3 regions of the Paenibacillus sp. SEL3 genome follow, and region 3 is predicted to be linked to each of the others. Evidence: riboswitches for the same ligand, from Rfam matches in the RefSeq annotation. Region 3 holds a riboswitch; each other region holds the start of a gene.
What was found. Region 3 has a riboswitch for S-adenosylmethionine ahead of ACYCS5_RS09440 (methionine ABC transporter ATP-binding protein). Riboswitches for the same ligand answer to the same signal wherever they lie in the genome.

Region 1 (7,481 bases), 2.8 Mb from region 3:
TCGTATGTGCTTTGGGCGGCGGAATCTGTATCGGGCTTGGCGCAGGGCTGGCAGCTCGTCACGGTGGTCTGCTTGATTCACTAGGACTTAACGAACCAGGCGATGGCCGTCCATCCACATTGTTGCTAACACACCGCAAGATTCCGTTAATACAGATTGTTATGCTATGTAACGGTCTGCTGCTCATTACAGCTGGCTTTGTGCTAGGCTGGGAGCCAGCTCTATATTCAGCCTTATCCTGCCTCGCCGCCTACGAAACGACCCGGCTGATGTTTACCGGTCTGACGCGTATGGTTTGTGTTGTCAGCAAGAAGCAGCCAACCGTCGAGGATGCTATATATCGCAGGTTGCGTATACACAGCACGCCTGTTGAAGGCTCTGCCCAGATAGAGGGCAAGATCAAAAGCGAATCTGAGGATAAAAAAGAACAAATGGTCATCGTTTACAGCGTTCATCTGTTGGATTTGCAGCGCTTTAAGGCAGTCATCCAAATGGCAGACCCGCAAGCTGAGATCATGTATATGAAACGATGGAAAGCATAGCAAAGTAACACATCAAAAAAACGCTTATCTGCACTAATCTATGTATAACGATTAGTACAGATAGGCGTTTTGTAATGAACACTATATTAACGGATATTAATTCTGCATGATAAAATCATGTTCAATACTGCTGGCACTGTCAAAAGTACGAATAATATCATAACGGGTATTACGCTGTGCCGGAATGTGACCCGTCTCGCGGATCAACTGTAAAATGGATTCAATGTTAACCTTATACGTTGCGCCTGCAGCGGAAACTACGTTTTCCTCAATCATGGTGCTACCAAAATCATCGCAACCGTAGTACAACGATTTTTTACCGATTTCAGGTCCCATAGTTACCCATGAGGATTGAATATGCTTGATGTTATCCAATACAAGACGACTGATCGCAACGGTCTTCAGATATTCCTCCGGCGTCTGACGTTCCTTCTTCAGGTTGGTATTATCTGGCTGGAAGGTCCAAGGAATAAAGGCCAAAAATCCTTCAGAATTATATTTGTTTTCAATGCATTCGTCCTGAGCATCACGAACACGCAACAAATGCAGCGCACGCTCCTCCATCAACTCGCCAAAGCCAATAACCATCGTAGCAGTCGTGTTCATCCCAACCTTATGAGCCGTTTGCATGACATCCATCCAATCACGCCAAGAGCCTTTGAGACGGCTAATTTTGCGGCGTGTGCGGTCATCCAAAATTTCTCCACCTCCGCCCGGAAGCGAATCCAATCCAGCTTCATGAATGGCGCGGATTGTTTCTTCCATAGAAAGACCAGATTTCTCCTTCATTTTGTGAATTTCAGCTGGCGAGAAGGAGTGCATCGTAATATCGGGAAAACGCTCCTTGATACCTTTCAGCAAATCGGTATAATAACTGAACGGCAGATTCGGGTTCACACCGCCTTGCATTAGAATTTCGGTGCCACCTACTTCCTGCGTTTCCTTGATCTTCTGAAAGATCACCTCATCCGGCAAAACATAACCTTCATCAGAACCTGGTCTACGATAAAAAGCGCAGAAGCGACAGTATACGTCACACACGTTTGTATAGTTAATATTTCGTCCGATAACGAAGGTTTTAACGGGATCGGGATGCATGCGATTCATGACTTTATTCGCCGCATGACCGATTTTTTCTACCTCGTCTGATTCGAACAAAGCAACGGTATCCTCTAAATTCAGGCGTTCGCCGCGTAGGGCTTTATCTAAAATATGGTCGATTACACTCATGGTGTATCCTCCTTCGCTGTCACAGGGCGACGAAATGAACGACAGGACTTATGAACGAGAATGCTTTCACAAACCTGCGTTCGAACCCTGCCGTAATGTATGTTCATGACTAGCCTTGTATGTTGTCTGTGCTATTTAGCATAGTAAAACCTAATGATAATACTAACATATCTTTAGGTAAGGAACCATACTTATTCCCGCTTCTTTCTGCTTTTCACCTAGGAAAACAGGCAACTGCCAAGCTTATCTCAACGTTGCATATAGCCAAAAAATAAGAAAACAGAACTGAAAAGTGTCTTTTTTCACACTGTCGTTCATGTTATTTTATAGAAAACAGCAAGCCTCCTGAAATACTGGAAACTTGCTGTTTAGTACTGTACATATTTGCTCTCAGCGTGAAAACGACAAAGATGCTGCGGATGTGCTAACGCCTAGCGCAGCGCCTCATCCAGATCACTGATCAGGTCGTCAATATCCTCCAAACCTACGGAGAAACGGAGTAGTCCGTTCGTAATCCCGCGCTCCAATCGTACACTATGGGGCATAGCCGCATGTGACATCATCGCCGGATACGACAAGATGCTTTCCACAGCTCCCAGACTCACCGCTACAATTGGAATACGTACGCGACTGAGGACTTCTTTTGCACGCTCACCAGAACCCACATCAAAAGATATCACTGCACCATAACCGCTGGATTGGCGCTCATGAACTTCACGCCCTGGATGATTCTCCAGACCCGGGTAGTATACCGCCTCAATGTCGTTGCGCTCGTTCAGCCAGTTAGCGAGCTTCGCTGCGCTCTTTTCGCTGTGAGCCATACGAGCCTCCAGTGTCTTCATACCGCGCATGAGCAACCATGACTCCTGCGGAGCCAACACGGTACCCAGTCCATTTTGGAGCTGCTTGATTTGTCTTCCCAACGATTCGGTACGTGCTACCGCAAGTCCTGCCAGCACATCGCTGTGTCCGCCCAGAAACTTGGTCGCACTGTGCAATACAATATCAACTCCCTGCTCAATCGGACGTTGATAATAAGGTGTCATAAAAGTATTATCCAATAACGTTAAAAGCCCGTTGTCCTGTGCCCAAGAAGTTATTCCTGCCACATCGGTAATTTTGAGTGTCGGATTGGACGGAGTTTCCATATATACAGCCCTTGTATTCTCCTGCAACGCATCTTTCACAAGGTTGAGGTCCGTCATGTCGACGAAGGTCGTTTCGATATTCATCCGTTTCAAAATGGAGGTCAGCAGTCGATATGTTCCTCCATATACGTCCTCGGAAACAATGACATGATCTCCAGCAGACAAGAGCATAAATGTAGTAGAGATGGCCGCCATACCTGATGCAAAGGCAAAACCGCACGACCCGCCTTCTAATAAAGCGATATAATCCTCCAAAGCTTGTCGTGTCGGATTACCTGAACGGCTATAGTCATGCTGTGGAGGATTAAAAATATCGTGATGGTGGAAGGTAGAAGCTTGATAGATCGGGACGCTCGATGCCCCCGTAACGCTGTCAATTTCAGAGCCAAAATGCAGCAGCTTGGTAGCGAACTTCCGCTCTTTGTTCAGATCCTGCCCGATCCTCCTCGCATCCTCTATCATTGCAGCTCTCCTCCTTCTACTTCTTGACGTGCCGCTTCCAACGCCGAACGTAAATCTTCAATTAGGTCGTCTGTATGCTCAATGCCTACGGAGAAACGCAACAGCCTGTCATCTACCCCGACTGCATCCCGAATTTCTGCTGGTATGTCCGCATGTGTCTGCACAGCGGGATAGGTCATTAACGATTCCACACCGCCGAGACTTTCCGCAAACGCAATGAGCTTAATGTGACGAAGCAAAGGTTCCACATAACGAGCATCCTTTACTTTAAAGGAAAAGATACCCGTATTTCCGCTGGATTGTTTATTTTGAATCTCACGACCTGGATGGCCTTCTAGAGCTGGATAAAATACTTCCGCCACAGCCGGATGCGTCAGTAAATAGTTAGACAGCACTGTTGCATTATGCTCGTGTCGGTCCATACGCAGCGCTAACGTCTTCATGCCCTTCATTAACTGGTAGCAATCGCTTGGGGAAAGCACTGCCCCTATGGAATTGTGCAGGAATGCAATTTCAGCTGATAGCTCTTTGCCTTTGGTTACGATCAACCCTGCCAGCACATCGTTGTGTCCGCCCAAATATTTGGTTGCGCTATGTACCACAATATCCGCGCCCAGTTCCAATGGCCGCTGGAAATATGGCGTTAGCAGCGTATTATCTACAATGGTAAGCAACTGATGTTGTGATGCCCATTTAGCCACCGCTCGAATATCAGTAATCATCATTAACGGATTTGTAGGCGTTTCTATGAATACAGCTTTGGTATTCGGTCGACATGACTGTTCGAGCGCTTCAAGATCGTTCGTATCCACATAACTGGCTGTCACACCAAATTTAGACAAAATACGCTCCAGCAAACGATACGTCCCGCCATACAGATCCAGCGATACTATGAGATGATCTCCCTGTCCAAACAATGCAAATACCGTTTGCAGCGCCGCCATACCTGAGCTGCATGCAAAGCCTGCATCACCCGATTCAAGTGCAGCAGAAGCCTCTTCCAGTACCTTTCGCGTGGGATTGATCGTCCGAATGTAATCAAATCCTGTGCTTTGACCCAGACGGGGATGGCGGAACGCCGTAGATTGGTAAATCGGGTAATTAACAGCCCCGGTTACTGGCTCTTCTACTGAACCGATTTGTGCCAATCTACTTTCGATTTTCCACTGTTTCTCACTCATATGAATCCTCCTGTTAACTTCCATAGTGGGTGCTATAACCAATCCTGCAAAAATGGATGTCAAAGACTATACTGCTGCGCTACTGCAAGGTGATACTCTACAAAGGTAAACTACATGCTCCTTTTTTAAATCTGGGGCCCGATATCATAAGGTGTTTCTTGGTATACATAATAGTTCAGCCAATTCGAGAATAATAAATTGGCGTGCGCCCGCCAAATTGAGGGGGGGGTGCGCTCAGGATCATCATTAGGAAAATAATTTTTGGGGACTTCAATATCCATTCCTTTAGCTACATCGCGGTCGTATTCCCATTTCAGTGAAAGCGGGTCATATTCAGAATGCCCAGTTACAAAAATTTGTTTACCGTCAAGCGTGGCTACGAGGTACACTCCAGCTTCTTCGGATTCGGATAAAACTTCTAATTCGGCGATATGATCAATATCTTCCCGACGAACCTCCGTATGCCTGGAATGAGGAGCATAAAACAGTTCATCAAAGCCGCGTAACAATTTTACTTTAGGTTTAATCACGGTGTGTGGAAATACACCGAAGCATTTGTAGTCGAGCCCATATTTAGGGACATCGAAATGATGGTATAAGCCTGCCTGTGAGGCCCAACAGATATGCATGGTCGAAGTTACATTCGTTTTCGTCCATTCAAAGATTTGCCGGATTTCCTCCCAGTAGTTCACATCCTCAAACTCAAGCTGTTCAACCGGGGCTCCTGTAATGACCATGCCGTCAAAACGACTGTTCTTGATCTCGTCAAACGTTTTATAGAACATGTTCAAATATTCTTGCGATGTATTTTTGGATACATGAGACTTCATATGCACCAGCGTGACATCCACTTGCAACGGCGTATTGCCGACCAGGCGCAACAGTTGGGTTTCCGTCGTTTCCTTTGTAGGCATTAAATTCAAAATGGCGATACGCAACGGACGAATATCCTGATGATAAGCCAAGCTTTCATCCATTACGAAAATATTTTCGCCCTCCAGCACTTCCTTAGCAGGTAATGTGTCTGGGATTTTAATCGGCATGTAAACTCACTCCTTGTTCGGTAAGTTTTGCGAAAATCGTCTTGTTGAGATGCCGGGCATATAATAAAAAGACCTTTCTCTGGTTAGAGAAAGGTCATATTTGTATCCATATGCGCCTCTCTCATCTGTCAGGGCAACGCGCTTTGTACAAAGCGCGCGTCCTGCAAGAATTAGCACCGTGCGATTAAAATCGCCGGTTGCCGGGTATCATCGGGCTAGTCCCTCCACCTGCTCTTGATAAGATTTCGCTATATTCATTTTGGATTCACAAAGTTCTTGTTGTTCACTTTAATGCATCGGCTGGGCTTCGTCAAGATGGGACTTGCAAATTTGTAACCTGCATTCACATTTTGTCTACCTTTTCCATAGGTTAAATCATATCCCTCCTATCGCTGAAGCTCTTGCCACTACTGTTGATTTTGCCCATGATTTTGCGCTTGAAAGGCCGTAGGCCGAGCGTTATACTATACAAGTGCTATTAGGCAAAAATATGGAGCAGTAGTGTAGATTTGAGTGTTTCCTGCGATACTGTGGCAATCTAAAAAAGAACATTTGAGAGGTGAATCCGGAATGGAAGGCGACCCGAGTCCGAATAGGCGGCGATCCCTGAACAACAGCATAGGAATGACTTCAGCTTGCCGAAAGACGGGACGCCAGGCTCTGCATGCTCCAAAAGCCTCCGGCTTTTGATGAGAGTGCACGCTTACCCGCACCGGCTAACTGAGTCCATTCCTTATGCTTAAGGTAAACGTATTTCCGTTACGGCGGAGCATAAGGAGTGACGTATATGAAAATCCGTTTGGTCAACAACGGGGTTTTTACCCCTGTCGAAGAAATTGAAATGGCGCTTACTGCACCGGCAGAAGGTTTTTATTGGATTGATGCCGATGTCGATGATTTGGCAGTGCTCCAGCCTTTATTTTCCATGCATGATCTTGCAGTAGAAGACTGTTTGAGTGAAGAAGAACAGCGTCCGAAGATTGAAATTTATGAAAGCCATTATTTTATCGTTGTAAATAGCATTCGTTTTGATGATGAAGAAATATTTTTGCGAGCTTTGAACATTTTTCTCGGCCGCCATTTTATCATTACGGTGACCAAGCAGAAAATCAATGAGCTTCGTACCCTCAAGCCTATGCTGTGGGAGCAAGAAGTCAGCCAGCCTGACCGTTTTATGTATCTGTTGGTCGACTTAATTGTTGACAACTATTTTCTGGTTGGTGACCGGATTGAGGTCCGCATCGAAAAGCTGGAAGAAGATATTCTAATGCATACGAAAAAGTCGCATTTGAACGAAATCATCGGCTTACGCAGTGAGATTCTGTGGCTGAAAAAAGTGTTGGGCCCGCAAAAAGAAGTCATCAATACCCTGAACAAGCGGGATTTGCGGCTCATCGACGATCAATTGCAAAAATATTTTAGCGACATTTATGAAAATGCTGTGAAAATTTCGGAGACTTTCGAAACTTACCGCGACTTGATGGGTAACCTTCGAGAAGCTTATCAATCCAGTATCGCCAACCGTGCCAATGAAATTATGCGTGTGTTTACAGCAATTACGACCGTATTTATGCCATTGACGGTCATTACCGGAATATATGGGATGAACTTCGATAATATGCCTGAGCTTCATACACGTTATGGCTATTTTGTCGTCATTGGTATTATGGTGGCATTAGGCGTCAGTATGTTCTGTATTTTCCGTAAGAAAGACTGGGTTTAAAAATAAAAGGGGAAAAAGTATCGAATTGGATACTTTTTTCTATTTTCAAGCTTGGTCATAAAAAGCAGCAGCCGTGTCCTGTGAGGAACTGGCTGCTGCTTTTTAGTATGTTGGACCCTGAATATACTTTAATACCTAGCTTTATCCAACCA
Region 2 (7,481 bases), 650 kb from region 3:
CAGGCCGCAAGCTGAATCATGGCAGTAAGGCGATCCTGATGGGAATAGGTGAGCCTGTACGTGAATTGCCTCGTGCTTATGAGGGAAGCGATCTGCCGGGGATTCGTGAAATTGAACCCTATTGCGGAGGTTGCCTCGTCGTATCGGGTGCGTCTTTTGAGCAAGATCCTGAGCTGGCGGCACGTGTTTTGGAGCGATTAGCTGCGGGTGAGCAAGAGTGGCCGCTCGTTTTCATTGTGGACGATGCCAAAGAAGTCGTTCGCTCTCAAGCCTCGTTCCTATGGACGGTATTCACTCGCTTTAACCCGGCTACGGATATGTACGCGGACAGCGAAGTGCGTTTGCATCATCTGAACTATAAGCTGCCGATTGTAGTGGATGCGCGTATGAAGCCGGGGTATCCGGATGAGGTGTTACCGCGTGAGGATATTGTTAAGCTTGTAGATCAACGATGGACGAGTTATTTCGCTTGACGCCCTAATTAAACCTACAGCCGGATTTTACATTTATAAGGAGGCGTAAGCATGATACGCAAGCTACTGGGTGAGCCGCCACGTGTGAACAAGGGCATCTTGCTGGATGCCATGAATAGCATGTCAGATATGTTAAACCTGCTGGAGCGGCAAATTCAGGCTGGTGGAGATCCGACCCACGATTTTCGGAAGGCGGATATTTTGACACGTGGTCTAATGTCATCTCTGGATGAACTGGAGCAGAGCCATCATGCTGCCGCCTTTTTCCGTATGAAAGTGAAAGCCGGATATGCTGAAGATATGAGTGAGGATGAAAAATCCGACTATGCATTGTATGTTTTCTTTTATAAGGATGGGTTTGTGAGGGTATTTTCCATTTTGGATAAGCTGGGCAACTGGCTGAATGATCTGTATGATTTAAAAACAGGGCAGTATAAGGCGCATTATTCGTATTTTACCGTGTTGCGGCAACTCAAGTATCTCAAAATGCATCCTGTATTGACCGATAATTTAAATGATATCAAGGATACATACAACGATGCCATCAATCGGCTGCGTAAGCGGCGGAATACGGAGATACACTATATGAATACGGAAATGCAGGATGATCTCTGGCAACGACACCGAGCTTTGTATGGAAAAATCCAATTGGAGGACCTCGATCACCATTTGGAAGATTTGCAGCAGGGCTTGGAAATGGTGTGTCGGTCGTTGTCAATCGCCTTTACTTATACTGCGAAACAATGGGAGAACCGGGCAGTACGCCCAAAAATATGATAGAAAATATCCTTTGACAAAGCAATGTAAACTATCTATACTGAAACCTAGTTTCAGAAAAATGCTTGAATTATGTTTTTTTATATAAACTTAACGGACAGCTAAAGCTGGAGTTTAACATATTTTTCTTATCCAGAGAGGTGGAGGGACTGGCCCGATGAAGCCCGGCAACCCGTTCTTTCCCGGTGTAATACACTGGGAGGGAACATGATGGTGCTAATTCCTACAAAACCGCTAGAGTTATAGCGATTTTGGCAGATGAGAAAAGGATCGCAAGGTGGGGCCCTTTTCATTCTGTGAAAGGGGCTCTTTTTTGTATAAATAAATAGCGATTTTATACAATCCTGAGAGATGACAACTGGTAAAAAGGGTAAGGAAGAAGTGAAGGGGGTCGCAGCACGTTGATAGAGCTTAAGCAGTTAACCAAGCATTATGGCAAAGGCAACCGACGCGTTAATGCGCTGTCTGGGTTGAATCTTTCTATACAGCGTGGAGAAATATTCGGAGTGATTGGTCACTCCGGGGCAGGGAAAAGTACATTGATCCGCTGTATTAATTTATTGGAACGCCCTACTTCAGGTGAAGTATGGGTAGACGGGGTAAACCTCACTACTGTGAGTCAATCCCAGTTACAAATGCAGCGCCGAAAAATCGGAATGATTTTTCAGCATTTTAATTTGTTGTCTTCGGCGACGGTATATGACAATATTGCATTTCCGTTGCGGCTGGTAAACACGCCCAAGCAGAAGTTGGACCAGAAGGTTCGTGAACTGCTGGAATTGGTGGGTCTCGAAGAACACAGTGGAAAATATCCGTCACAGCTCTCAGGTGGACAGAAACAGCGGGTAGGAATTGCACGGGCGCTGGCTAGTGATCCTCATGTATTGCTGTGTGACGAAGCGACTTCGGCGCTTGATCCGCAGACGACGGGGTCTATCCTGAAATTGCTGCTGGATATTAATCAGCGTTTTAATTTAACCATCGTGTTGATTACACATGAAATGCATGTCATTCAAAGCATTTGTGATAAAGTTGGCGTCATTCATCAGGGCGACATCGTGGAGCAAGGTCCGGTGGCGGAAGTATTTTTGAAGCCGCAGCACCAGGTAACCAAGGACTTTATCCAGCGGGAGTCAGAACATCCCGAGGAGTTGCAAGCAGCGATTGCGGCAGCAGGTGAGGGCGAGTCGGCGCAGGTGGTACGTATCTCCTTCTTGGGCAGCAAAACATATGATGCGATTCTGTCGCGTACGGCTCGAAGCACTGGGGTTGATTTTGCGATCTTGCAGGGAACCATATCTACGATTAAAAATGTACCCTATGGTCAGCTAATCGTTCGTTTTGAAGGAAATCATGAGGATATAGAGCATACGCTGCGCGAAGTGTCTGGGCAAGGACTTGATGTGGAGGTGATCGGACAATGAGCGAACTTGATTTTTCACAAGTGAGTTGGGAAGAGCTAGGGAATTCTACTATGGAAACCCTTCAGATGCTCGGTGCATCCGCATTGTTCACCCTCATTATTGGTTTGCCGCTCGGCATATTATTGTTTCTGGCGAGCCGCTCCTCGTTGACTCTGATGAAGGTGATATACATTGTATTATCATTCATCGTTAACATTTTACGTTCCGTGCCATTTATCATTTTGATCGTTGCACTTATTCCTTTTACACGATCGCTGGTAGGTACCTCGACCGGGGTGTTGGGAACCATCCCACCATTGGTTATCGGGGCTGCCCCATTCTTCGCACGTCTTGTCGAAACGTCTCTGCGTGAAGTGGACAAGGGTGTCATTGAAGCCGCACAAGCAATGGGGGCCTCGACAGGACAAATTATCCGGCGTGTGCTGTTACGTGAGGCACTTCCGGGACTGCTAGCCGCATTAACCATTACCGTCGTTACACTCGTATCCTACACGGCAATGTCCGGGATGATCGGGGGCGGTGGACTGGGTACACTGGCTATCAACTACGGCTATTATCGTTATGAAACGGCTGTAATGATCGTTGCGGTCGTGCTGATGGTCGTATTGGTTCAATTGCTGCAAATGGCGGGAGACCGTCTCGTGCGGCATTATACTCGAAAATAGGGAAAACATATAGATATCCTTATTGATCAGGACGTCTGCTCCTGAATATTACAAATTATTGGAGGGGTAATAACATGAAGAAATGGGTATTGGCTGTATTAAGCTTGACATTAATTGCGGTGCTGGCTGCTTGCGGCACAAAGAGCACAACATCGGATACAAATAATGCGGCCGAAAATACAGGCGGATCACCACGTGAAGTGGAGCTGAAAGTTGGAGCTTCTCCTGTGCCGCATGCGGAAATTTTGGAAGCAATCAAACCTCAGTTGGAAAAGGAAGGGGTTCGTCTTCAAGTCGTTCAGTTTAACGACTATGTACAGCCGAACGTTCAATTGTTTGACAAGCAGTTGGATGCTAACTTCTATCAACATGTACCTTACTTGAATGTTATGAACAAAGAGCGCAAAATGAATTTGGTTTCTGTGGGCGCGGTTCACCTGGAGCCTTTCGGCATCTACTCCCAAAAATATAAAAAGCTTGATGAACTCCCAGATGGCGCAACGGTAGCCATTCCGAACGATGCAACAAACGGAGGCCGTGCATTGTTGTTGTTGGAAAAACAAGGTCTGATCAAGCTGAAAGACGCAAGCAACATTGAAGCTACCGTAAAAGATATTACTGAAAATAAGAAAAACCTGAAATTCAAGGAGCTGGAAGCGGCTATGCTGCCACGTCAGTTGCCTGAAGTGGACATTGCGTTGATCAACACGAACTACGCTCTGGAAGCTAAGCTGAACCCGACGAAAGATGCACTGGCACTGGAAGATAAAGATTCTCCATATGCTAACGTTCTGGTAGCTCGTCCTGATAATAAAGATTCTGAAGCGATTCAGAAGCTGCTTAAAGCTTTGCAATCCCCAGAAACTAAAAAATTCATTGAAGATAAATACCAAGGCGCAATTATCCCGGCATTTTAAGTAGGGAACGAGAACACATTGCACGCAAACCCCAGATTCTCTTGAACAAGAGGACTGGGGTTTCTTTTGGATAGAGTTGTAGGGGAAGCTTAAATATTTTATACTTGGGGGTGACCGTTCTCTGTGAACAGGAGGAAAATTGTTGAGAGATAAAGTCGCATTCATAACGGGTAGTGCCAAAGGTTTAGGTAAAACGACCGCTCTGCGTCTGGCGAATGAAGGCTGTAATATTGCGCTGAATTATGTGCATAGCCAAGCAGAAGCCGAAGCGCTTAAGCGGGTGATTGAGTCTAAGGGAGTACGCTGCCTGTCTTTACAAGGGGATATCACTGTTCAGAAAGATATCACGAGGCTGATTGGTGAAGTCCAGGATCGGCTAGGCGGAGTCGATATTATGGTGAACAATGCTGGACCGTTCATCCGGGAACGCCGCCTGTTTGCGGATTACAGTGTAGCTGAGATTCATACCATGATACAAGGGAATCTGGTCGGTACCATGTTGCTGGATCATTTGGTATTGCCTCACATGCGTAGCCAGCAATGGGGACGTATTATTCATTTTGGCTTTGGTCATGCTGGAGAAGCGAGGGCTTGGCCGCATCGCGCCGTCTACGCAGCCGCCAAGGTGGGGCTGGTGTCTTTTACGAAGTCACTGGCTGTGGAGGAGGCTCCTTATGGCATCACGGTCAATATGATCTGTCCAGGGGATATTCGAGGAGCAAATAAGGAAATGTCAATCGCCGATGTCATCGGCATGCAGGATAAAGAGACACCGCGTGGGCGTCCGGGGAGCGGAGAGGACATTGCGCGAGTGATCGCCTATTTGTGTGAGGAGCATTCGGATTTTATAACAGGCAATATTATGGATGTATCGGGAGGATTGGACCCCATTCGGCCAACCATATAAGCTTGAGTGATCTCTCAGACGCTGTAACACAAAAAAGAGTCTTGAGCTTCGTTACCGAAGTCAAGACTCTCATGATCATTATGCATCAAGCATTAAAATACTTGTACCACTTCTTGGACGCCGTCGACTTCTTCGAGAAGAGCGCGTTCAATCCCTGCTTTCAGCGTGATTGTGGAACTTGGGCAACTGCCGCAAGCGCCTACCAGCTTCAGCTTAACGATGCCGTCTTCAACGTCAACCAGCTCAACGTCGCCGCCATCGCGTTGCAGGAACGGACGGAGCTTATCCAGTACATCTGCTACTTCATCATACATTTGAACGCTTTGTGTTTCGCTCATTAGAATTCAACTCCTTTCCTATACCTTTATTATTATATTACAAAGCGGGCCAAATTAAAATGCCCGTCATCCAAAGCAGGTGAAAAAATGTTAAGACCTATTATTGAGTTTTGCACCAGTAATATGCATTGGGGCACTGATGAAATCATGTCCAAGCTGGAACAGAATCCAGATTATGATGTGATTGAATACGGCTGCCTAAGTAATTGCGGTCAGTGTAACGCGGAACCCTATGCGATGGTCAATGGTGAGATTGTATCCGCAGATTCAGCAGAGCTTCTGTACGAAGTGATTATGAACAAAATTAAGGAAGCTGAAGCATGGGATAACCTAGACTTGGATTGAAATATAATGCTCTGTTAGCCCATACACGCAATATACAAAGAAGACCTGCTTTGGGAGCGGGTCTTCTTTGTTTGTTTAGCATGATCAGCCAAAATGGCGTTTGGACTTCCAGAGCACACCGCTTTTAAGCAGGCGTGGTACACGGCCGCGCAATGAAGTGCTGCCCATAAAGCCATAGCCGAACCCGGCCTTCTTGCCAAGTGCGCCTAATGTACCGCGCAGCTTTAAAGGATGCGGGTGAGGCGTTTGACCTTTCCATAGATCACGTACAATATGTGCGATTTGTTCCCCTTGCACCTCTGCTGCCTGAGCGCTTGGAGAGTAGGGAAGGCTCGCACAGTCTCCGACCACATATACCTCTGGATGATCTGGTATTTGGTAGTAATCGTTGAGCACGATACGACCCTGAGGGTCTTTAGGGACAGCTAAATCCTGCACGATTTTTACTGGCTGAATCCCGGCCGTCCATACCACTGCATCCGTTACAATTTGCTCGTCACGGTTATAAATAGCCCCCGGCTCAATACGAGAAACCGCAACATGGTTCAGGGCATTAACCTGATGCTCCTTGAACCAAGCATGTACATAGGCAGACAAACGTTGCGGGAATGCTGACAGCACCCGCTCGCCCCGATCCATAATGGTAATATTCAAATCCGTGCGGCTTTCACGTAACTCCGCTGCAATCTCAACACCGCTAAGACCGCCGCCTACAATATGGACATGTCCATATGGCTTGATTTCGTTCAAGCGCAGATAGGTTTGGCGGGTATGGTTAAACGACTGGATCGTACAGCTGTGTTCTTCAGCCCCCGGTGTATTGTGAAAGCGGTCGGTACAACCCAACGCAATGACAAGCTGATCATAGGGCAAGGGTTCACCGTCTTGAAAATGGACCATTTTATTCTCCAGATCCATCGAGGTGACCTCTCCGTATTTGCGAATAAGACGTTGCTCATCTGGAAAATGCACCCGCAAATCAAAATCAGAAACCGTACCTGCTGCGAGGGCATAGTACTCTGTTTTCAAGCCCTGAAAGGGCATTCGATCCACTAAAATAACTTGAACATCGTCGGGAATGTGTTTATCCAGCAATTCTTTGGCAATGGTAAGGCCGCCATAGCCGCCCCCCAGAATAACGAAATTTTTCATCAAAATCCGCCTTCCTTTCGCTACCGTGTCCCCGGCAAATGGTCTGGTGTCTCGTCGATCTAACACAAGTTTTTGTTGTTATAAAACCCGAGAATCGGGCCTGCCTGTGGCAGACAGACCAGCGTATTCCGGGGCAGCATGATGCTGCATGATGTGAGTAATGGGGATGATATGCTCGCGGGAAATCTGAATCCGATATTACATTTATTCGAAAACTTCAATTTCGTTATAGAAGGTGTCTCGTTCTACAGGTATGCGTCCTGCACCTTTGACCAGCCAGATCAGCTCTTTACGGGTCAATCCGGCAGGGGTCAACGCACCTGCGGCATGGCTGATCTGCTCGCGCACAATCGTGCCATGGACGTCTGATGCGCCAAAGGTGAGAGCGACCTGCGTCAATTGCGGGCCAATATTAATGAAGTAAGCTTTGACATGGTCGATATTGTCCAGCATCAGGCGGCTGATCGCAATGGTTTTGAGATC
Region 3 (7,481 bases):
CCCGGACGCCCACGCGGTGTCTCTTTATCCTGCATGCCGATGACATCGGCGATTGACATTTCCTTATTTGCTCCTCGAATATCCCCTGGACAGATCATATTGACCGTGATGCCATAAGGAGCCTCCTCCACAGCCAGTGACTTCGTAAAAGACACCAGCCCCACCTTGGCGGCTGCGTAGACGGCGCGATGCGGCCAAGCCCTCGCTTCTCCAGCATGACCAAAGCCAAAATGAATAATACGTCCCCATTGCTGGCTACGCATGTGAGGCAATACCAAATGATCCAGCAACATGGTACCGACCAGATTCCCTTGTATCATGGTATGAATCTCAGCTACACTGTAATCCGCAAACAGGCGGCGTTCCCGGATGAACGGTCCAGCATTGTTCACCATAATATCGACTCCGCCTAGCCGATCCTGGACTTCACCAATCAGCCTCGTGATATCTTTCTGAACAGTGATATCCCCTTGTAAAGACAGGCAGCGTACTCCCTTAGACTCAATCACCCGCTTAAGCGCTTCGGCTTCTGCTTGGCTATGCACATAATTCAGCGCAATATTACAGCCTTCATTCGCCAGACGCAGAGCGGTCGTTTTACCTAAACCTTTGGCACTACCCGTTATGAATGCGACTTTATCTCTCAACAATTTTCCTCCTGTTCACAGAGAACGGTCACCCCCAAGTATAAAATATTTAAGCTTCCCCTACAACTCTATCCAAAAGAAACCCCAGTCCTCTTGTTCAAGAGAATCTGGGGTTTGCGTGCAATGTGTTCTCGTTCCCTACTTAAAATGCCGGGATAATTGCGCCTTGGTATTTATCTTCAATGAATTTTTTAGTTTCTGGGGATTGCAAAGCTTTAAGCAGCTTCTGAATCGCTTCAGAATCTTTATTATCAGGACGAGCTACCAGAACGTTAGCATATGGAGAATCTTTATCTTCCAGTGCCAGTGCATCTTTCGTCGGGTTCAGCTTAGCTTCCAGAGCGTAGTTCGTGTTGATCAACGCAATGTCCACTTCAGGCAACTGACGTGGCAGCATAGCCGCTTCCAGCTCCTTGAATTTCAGGTTTTTCTTATTTTCAGTAATATCTTTTACGGTAGCTTCAATGTTGCTTGCGTCTTTCAGCTTGATCAGACCTTGTTTTTCCAACAACAACAATGCACGGCCTCCGTTTGTTGCATCGTTCGGAATGGCTACCGTTGCGCCATCTGGGAGTTCATCAAGCTTTTTATATTTTTGGGAGTAGATGCCGAAAGGCTCCAGGTGAACCGCGCCCACAGAAACCAAATTCATTTTGCGCTCTTTGTTCATAACATTCAAGTAAGGTACATGTTGATAGAAGTTAGCATCCAACTGCTTGTCAAACAATTGAACGTTCGGCTGTACATAGTCGTTAAACTGAACGACTTGAAGACGAACCCCTTCCTTTTCCAACTGAGGTTTGATTGCTTCCAAAATTTCCGCATGCGGCACAGGAGAAGCTCCAACTTTCAGCTCCACTTCACGTGGTGATCCGCCTGTATTTTCGGCCGCATTATTTGTATCCGATGTTGTGCTCTTTGTGCCGCAAGCAGCCAGCACCGCAATTAATGTCAAGCTTAATACAGCCAATACCCATTTCTTCATGTTATTACCCCTCCAATAATTTGTAATATTCAGGAGCAGACGTCCTGATCAATAAGGATATCTATATGTTTTCCCTATTTTCGAGTATAATGCCGCACGAGACGGTCTCCCGCCATTTGCAGCAATTGAACCAATACGACCATCAGCACGACCGCAACGATCATTACAGCCGTTTCATAACGATAATAGCCGTAGTTGATAGCCAGTGTACCCAGTCCACCGCCCCCGATCATCCCGGACATTGCCGTGTAGGATACGAGTGTAACGACGGTAATGGTTAATGCGGCTAGCAGTCCCGGAAGTGCCTCACGTAACAGCACACGCCGGATAATTTGTCCTGTCGAGGCCCCCATTGCTTGTGCGGCTTCAATGACACCCTTGTCCACTTCACGCAGAGACGTTTCGACAAGACGTGCGAAGAATGGGGCAGCCCCGATAACCAATGGTGGGATGGTTCCCAACACCCCGGTCGAGGTACCTACCAGCGATCGTGTAAAAGGAATAAGTGCAACGATCAAAATGATAAATGGCACGGAACGTAAAATGTTAACGATGAATGATAATACAATGTATATCACCTTCATCAGAGTCAACGAGGAGCGGCTCGCCAGAAACAATAATATGCCGAGCGGCAAACCAATAATGAGGGTGAACAATGCGGATGCACCGAGCATCTGAAGGGTTTCCATAGTAGAATTCCCTAGCTCTTCCCAACTCACTTGTGAAAAATCAAGTTCGCTCATTGTCCGATCACCTCCACATCAAGTCCTTGCCCAGACACTTCGCGCAGCGTATGCTCTATATCCTCATGATTTCCTTCAAAACGAACGATTAGCTGACCATAGGGTACATTTTTAATCGTAGATATGGTTCCCTGCAAGATCGCAAAATCAACCCCAGTGCTTCGAGCCGTACGCGACAGAATCGCATCATATGTTTTGCTGCCCAAGAAGGAGATACGTACCACCTGCGCCGACTCGCCCTCACCTGCTGCCGCAATCGCTGCTTGCAACTCCTCGGGATGTTCTGACTCCCGCTGGATAAAGTCCTTGGTTACCTGGTGCTGCGGCTTCAAAAATACTTCCGCCACCGGACCTTGCTCCACGATGTCGCCCTGATGAATGACGCCAACTTTATCACAAATGCTTTGAATGACATGCATTTCATGTGTAATCAACACGATGGTTAAATTAAAACGCTGATTAATATCCAGCAGCAATTTCAGGATAGACCCCGTCGTCTGCGGATCAAGCGCCGAAGTCGCTTCGTCACACAGCAATACATGAGGATCACTAGCCAGCGCCCGTGCAATTCCTACCCGCTGTTTCTGTCCACCTGAGAGCTGTGACGGATATTTTCCACTGTGTTCTTCGAGACCCACCAATTCCAGCAGTTCACGAACCTTCTGGTCCAACTTCTGCTTGGGCGTGTTTACCAGCCGCAACGGAAATGCAATATTGTCATATACCGTCGCCGAAGACAACAAATTAAAATGCTGAAAAATCATTCCGATTTTTCGGCGCTGCATTTGTAACTGGGATTGACTCACAGTAGTGAGGTTTACCCCGTCTACCCATACTTCACCTGAAGTAGGGCGTTCCAATAAATTAATACAGCGGATCAATGTACTTTTCCCTGCCCCGGAGTGACCAATCACTCCGAATATTTCTCCACGCTGTATAGAAAGATTCAACCCAGACAGCGCATTAACGCGTCGGTTGCCTTTGCCATAATGCTTGGTTAACTGCTTAAGCTCTATCAACGTGCTGCGACCCCCTTCACTTCTTCCTTACCCTTTTTACCAGTTGTCATCTCTCAGGATTGTATAAAATCGCTATTTATTTATACAAAAAAGAGCCCCTTTCACAGAATGAAAAGGGCCCCACCTTGCGATCCTTTTCTCATCTGCCAAAATCGCTATAACTCTAGCGGTTTTGTAGGAATTAGCACCATCATGTTCCCTCCCAGTGTATTACACCGGGAAAGAACGGGTTGCCGGGCTTCATCGGGCCAGTCCCTCCACCTCTCTGGATAAGAAAAATATGTTAAACTCCAGCTTTAGCTGTCCGTTAAGTTTATATAAAAAAACATAATTCAAGCATTTTTCTGAAACTAGGTTTCAGTATAGATAGTTTACATTGCTTTGTCAAAGGATATTTTCTATCATATTTTTGGGCGTACTGCCCGGTTCTCCCATTGTTTCGCAGTATAAGTAAAGGCGATTGACAACGACCGACACACCATTTCCAAGCCCTGCTGCAAATCTTCCAAATGGTGATCGAGGTCCTCCAATTGGATTTTTCCATACAAAGCTCGGTGTCGTTGCCAGAGATCATCCTGCATTTCCGTATTCATATAGTGTATCTCCGTATTCCGCCGCTTACGCAGCCGATTGATGGCATCGTTGTATGTATCCTTGATATCATTTAAATTATCGGTCAATACAGGATGCATTTTGAGATACTTGAGTTGCCGCAACACGGTAAAATACGAATAATGCGCCTTATACTGCCCTGTTTTTAAATCATACAGATCATTCAGCCAGTTGCCCAGCTTATCCAAAATGGAAAATACCCTCACAAACCCATCCTTATAAAAGAAAACATACAATGCATAGTCGGATTTTTCATCCTCACTCATATCTTCAGCATATCCGGCTTTCACTTTCATACGGAAAAAGGCGGCAGCATGATGGCTCTGCTCCAGTTCATCCAGAGATGACATTAGACCACGTGTCAAAATATCCGCCTTCCGAAAATCGTGGGTCGGATCTCCACCAGCCTGAATTTGCCGCTCCAGCAGGTTTAACATATCTGACATGCTATTCATGGCATCCAGCAAGATGCCCTTGTTCACACGTGGCGGCTCACCCAGTAGCTTGCGTATCATGCTTACGCCTCCTTATAAATGTAAAATCCGGCTGTAGGTTTAATTAGGGCGTCAAGCGAAATAACTCGTCCATCGTTGATCTACAAGCTTAACAATATCCTCACGCGGTAACACCTCATCCGGATACCCCGGCTTCATACGCGCATCCACTACAATCGGCAGCTTATAGTTCAGATGATGCAAACGCACTTCGCTGTCCGCGTACATATCCGTAGCCGGGTTAAAGCGAGTGAATACCGTCCATAGGAACGAGGCTTGAGAGCGAACGACTTCTTTGGCATCGTCCACAATGAAAACGAGCGGCCACTCTTGCTCACCCGCAGCTAATCGCTCCAAAACACGTGCCGCCAGCTCAGGATCTTGCTCAAAAGACGCACCCGATACGACGAGGCAACCTCCGCAATAGGGTTCAATTTCACGAATCCCCGGCAGATCGCTTCCCTCATAAGCACGAGGCAATTCACGTACAGGCTCACCTATTCCCATCAGGATCGCCTTACTGCCATGATTCAGCTTGCGGCCTGTGTAATCGAGTGTATCGTGTGACGTGTGATTGAAAATAAATAAATCCCTTGCTGGATTAAATCGCTCCAGAATGGTTTCCAGCAGCAGGTTAAAGTCAGATAAATCAATGACTCGATCTGTCAGCATCAGGAACTTGGTCAATGACAATTGACCTTGACCCAAAATGGTAAAACCGGATACAAGCGCTTCACGGGAGTAGCTTTCACGTACGACTGCCGCTGCCAGCGCATGTACGCCCGTTTCCGCATACGCCCACAGGGACTTGACGGAAGGCATCACAAGCGGATAGGCAGGCGACAGCAGACGTTGCAAAAACTCACCGAGGTAGTAGTCTTCTTGCCGAGGCTTACCTACAATGGTTGCCGGATAAATGGCATCCTTGCGGTGATGCATATGTTTGACATGAAATACAGGGAAATCATGCTGTAATGAATAATATCCAAAATGATCGCCAAACGGGCCTTCCGGACGGCGTTCATGAGGTGGCACATAACCGCTGATTGCAAATTCTGCTTCTGCTGGAATCCGATGACCCCCAAGCGGGTCCTCTGTCATGGGCAGCTTGCCTCCCATAATAAGCGAAGCCAGCAACAGCTCAGGCAAGTTTTCCGGTGCTGGAGCAATGGCAGACGCAATCAGAGCAGGCGGGCCACCGATGATAATCGTCGTAGGCAACGGCTCATTACGCAGCTCCGCTTCATGATAATGGAAACCGCCGCCTTTATGAATTTGCCAGTGAATGCCCGTCGTCTGATCATCATAAATCTGAATGCGGTACATCCCCAGATTATGATCCTTGGGCTGACCTGGCTTCTCGGTATACACGAGTGGAAGGGTAATAAACGGTCCTCCATCCTCATGCCAACTGGTCACTTTAGGCAGTGGTGCCAGCGGAGCCTCTGTACGGCGAACTCCCAATACAGGAGCCTCGCTATGAGATACTGTTTTTAGGCCTACTTTTAGCATGTCCTTAATCAGGCCACGTTCATTCCACAATGCTTTGGGTGTAGGTGGAAACAATGTTTTGGTTGCTCCTACAATCGCATCCATCAGTTGCTCTGGGCGCGGGCCAAAAGCCATGTCCACACGGCGATTCGTGCCAAACAGATTACTGGCTACAGGAAACGGAGTTCCTTTTACATTCGTGAACAGCAGTGCCGGCCCTTCTTCCTCAATGACTCTTCGATGAATCTCAGCCAGCTCCAAGTAAGGATCGACAGGTGCCTCTATAATTTTAAGATGATTTTCTTTACGCAGTGCTTCAATAAATTGGCGCAAATTCTGGTAGATCAACTGGACGATTCCTCCTAAGCAAATCAAGCCCTCGAGAAACTCGTGGGCCTGGTTTGTTTCTTATATGCTATTATACGTGTTTAAACGCCACTTGGGCAAAAATCCGCTTCACTATGATCTATGAAATGCTTAGGTACGTTGTGCTTGGGTCGGAACAAGCTTGCGATCCGGTGACAATTGCCATACACGATAGCTCAGATAAGCCAAGATGGAGAACAACGATGCAATCACCAGCATATGCCCCAGCACGATAAACATGTAGATTTCAGGTCTGTTGACGTACAGCAAGATAATTCCAATCACCACTTGAAGCAGGATTAACAAGACCGATACAACACCCAATATACGGATGTCCCGGTGATTCGGGTGATAACGGTATGCGTAGTGACCCACAGCCAAGATAATGACGAACAGCAGACCGGCTGAAATCTGATGAAGCAACAGTGGAGATATGAAGCCTCCAATATTTACAACCTTCTGGATGACCGAGTGACTAAGCAACGCCCCTGAATAGACAGCAATATAGGTATAGATCGTCGATAGCCATATAAAATTACGAAAGCCCCGACTGACAGGCCCAGGAATCAGACGCGGAGTGTGGCGTGAGTCCGCATGCTCCTGCCAGGCCCCCAGCGTCATCATAGTCGCACTGGCAAAAGCGATAAGCGCAAAGCCAAAATGCAGTCCCATGACCGCAGCTGATTGGGAGAATATGACAGCCAACGCCCCCATTGCACCTTGTATGATCACAAACAAGAGCGTGAGCAGCGAGAATAGCTGTAAATCCTTTCGATGCTTCATAAACAGCAAAAAGCCAACAAATGAGGCGATAGAAAGAATCCCGGCCATGGCACTGACGGAGCGGTGAGAGAACTCAATAAGGGATGCGATCGTATGTGCCGGAACCAGCTTACCATTGCATAGCGGGAATTCCCGGCCACAGCCCAGACCCGAATCCGTCCGCGTCACAACACCTCCACCGAAGGTAGCCAAAAACATGACAATACATGTTACGAGTGCCAGCCATTTTAATATTCTAATTTTGTTATTCAAATTCACCCGTATCCTTCCAAATATAATATTTATTCACTTTATATGTTGTGAAATGATCACTTATAGTAATTATAACTGATATATCGTTC

Region 1: another riboswitch for S-adenosylmethionine. It lies ahead of metA (homoserine O-acetyltransferase MetA); the one in region 3 lies ahead of ACYCS5_RS09440 (methionine ABC transporter ATP-binding protein).
Region 2: another riboswitch for S-adenosylmethionine. It lies ahead of ACYCS5_RS06465 (methionine ABC transporter ATP-binding protein); the one in region 3 lies ahead of ACYCS5_RS09440 (methionine ABC transporter ATP-binding protein).

What each region holds. Positions count from the first base shown of each region.
Region 1 covers NZ_CM137725.1:4,857,852-4,865,332, reverse strand. The annotation lists gene ACYCS5_RS22435 (YitT family protein) at 1-542, shown strand, start outside; gene mqnC (cyclic dehypoxanthinyl futalosine synthase) at 639-1,772, opposite strand; gene ACYCS5_RS22425 (PLP-dependent transferase) at 2,204-3,382, opposite strand; gene ACYCS5_RS22420 (PLP-dependent transferase) at 3,379-4,563, opposite strand; gene metA (homoserine O-acetyltransferase MetA) at 4,689-5,606, opposite strand; SAM riboswitch class I at 5,725-5,850, opposite strand; gene corA (magnesium/cobalt transporter CorA) at 6,394-7,329, shown strand.
Region 2 covers NZ_CM137725.1:1,355,820-1,363,300, reverse strand. The annotation lists gene ACYCS5_RS06475 (UbiD family decarboxylase) at 1-473, shown strand, start outside; gene ACYCS5_RS06470 (Cthe_2314 family HEPN domain-containing protein) at 525-1,250, shown strand; SAM riboswitch class I at 1,376-1,515, shown strand; gene ACYCS5_RS06465 (methionine ABC transporter ATP-binding protein) at 1,652-2,674, shown strand; gene ACYCS5_RS06460 (methionine ABC transporter permease) at 2,671-3,339, shown strand; gene ACYCS5_RS06455 (MetQ/NlpA family ABC transporter substrate-binding protein) at 3,414-4,256, shown strand; gene ACYCS5_RS06450 (SDR family oxidoreductase) at 4,399-5,163, shown strand; gene ACYCS5_RS06445 (NifU family protein) at 5,256-5,501, opposite strand; gene ACYCS5_RS06440 (YuzB family protein) at 5,589-5,846, shown strand; gene ACYCS5_RS06435 (NAD(P)/FAD-dependent oxidoreductase) at 5,931-6,998, opposite strand; gene mqnE (aminofutalosine synthase MqnE) at 7,203-7,481, opposite strand, start outside.
Region 3 covers NZ_CM137725.1:2,009,718-2,017,198, forward strand. The annotation lists gene ACYCS5_RS09425 (SDR family oxidoreductase) at 1-647, opposite strand, end outside; gene ACYCS5_RS09430 (MetQ/NlpA family ABC transporter substrate-binding protein) at 790-1,632, opposite strand; gene ACYCS5_RS09435 (methionine ABC transporter permease) at 1,707-2,375, opposite strand; gene ACYCS5_RS09440 (methionine ABC transporter ATP-binding protein) at 2,372-3,394, opposite strand; SAM riboswitch class I at 3,531-3,670, opposite strand; gene ACYCS5_RS09445 (Cthe_2314 family HEPN domain-containing protein) at 3,796-4,521, opposite strand; gene ACYCS5_RS09450 (UbiD family decarboxylase) at 4,573-6,339, opposite strand; gene ACYCS5_RS09455 (COX15/CtaA family protein) at 6,469-7,338, opposite strand.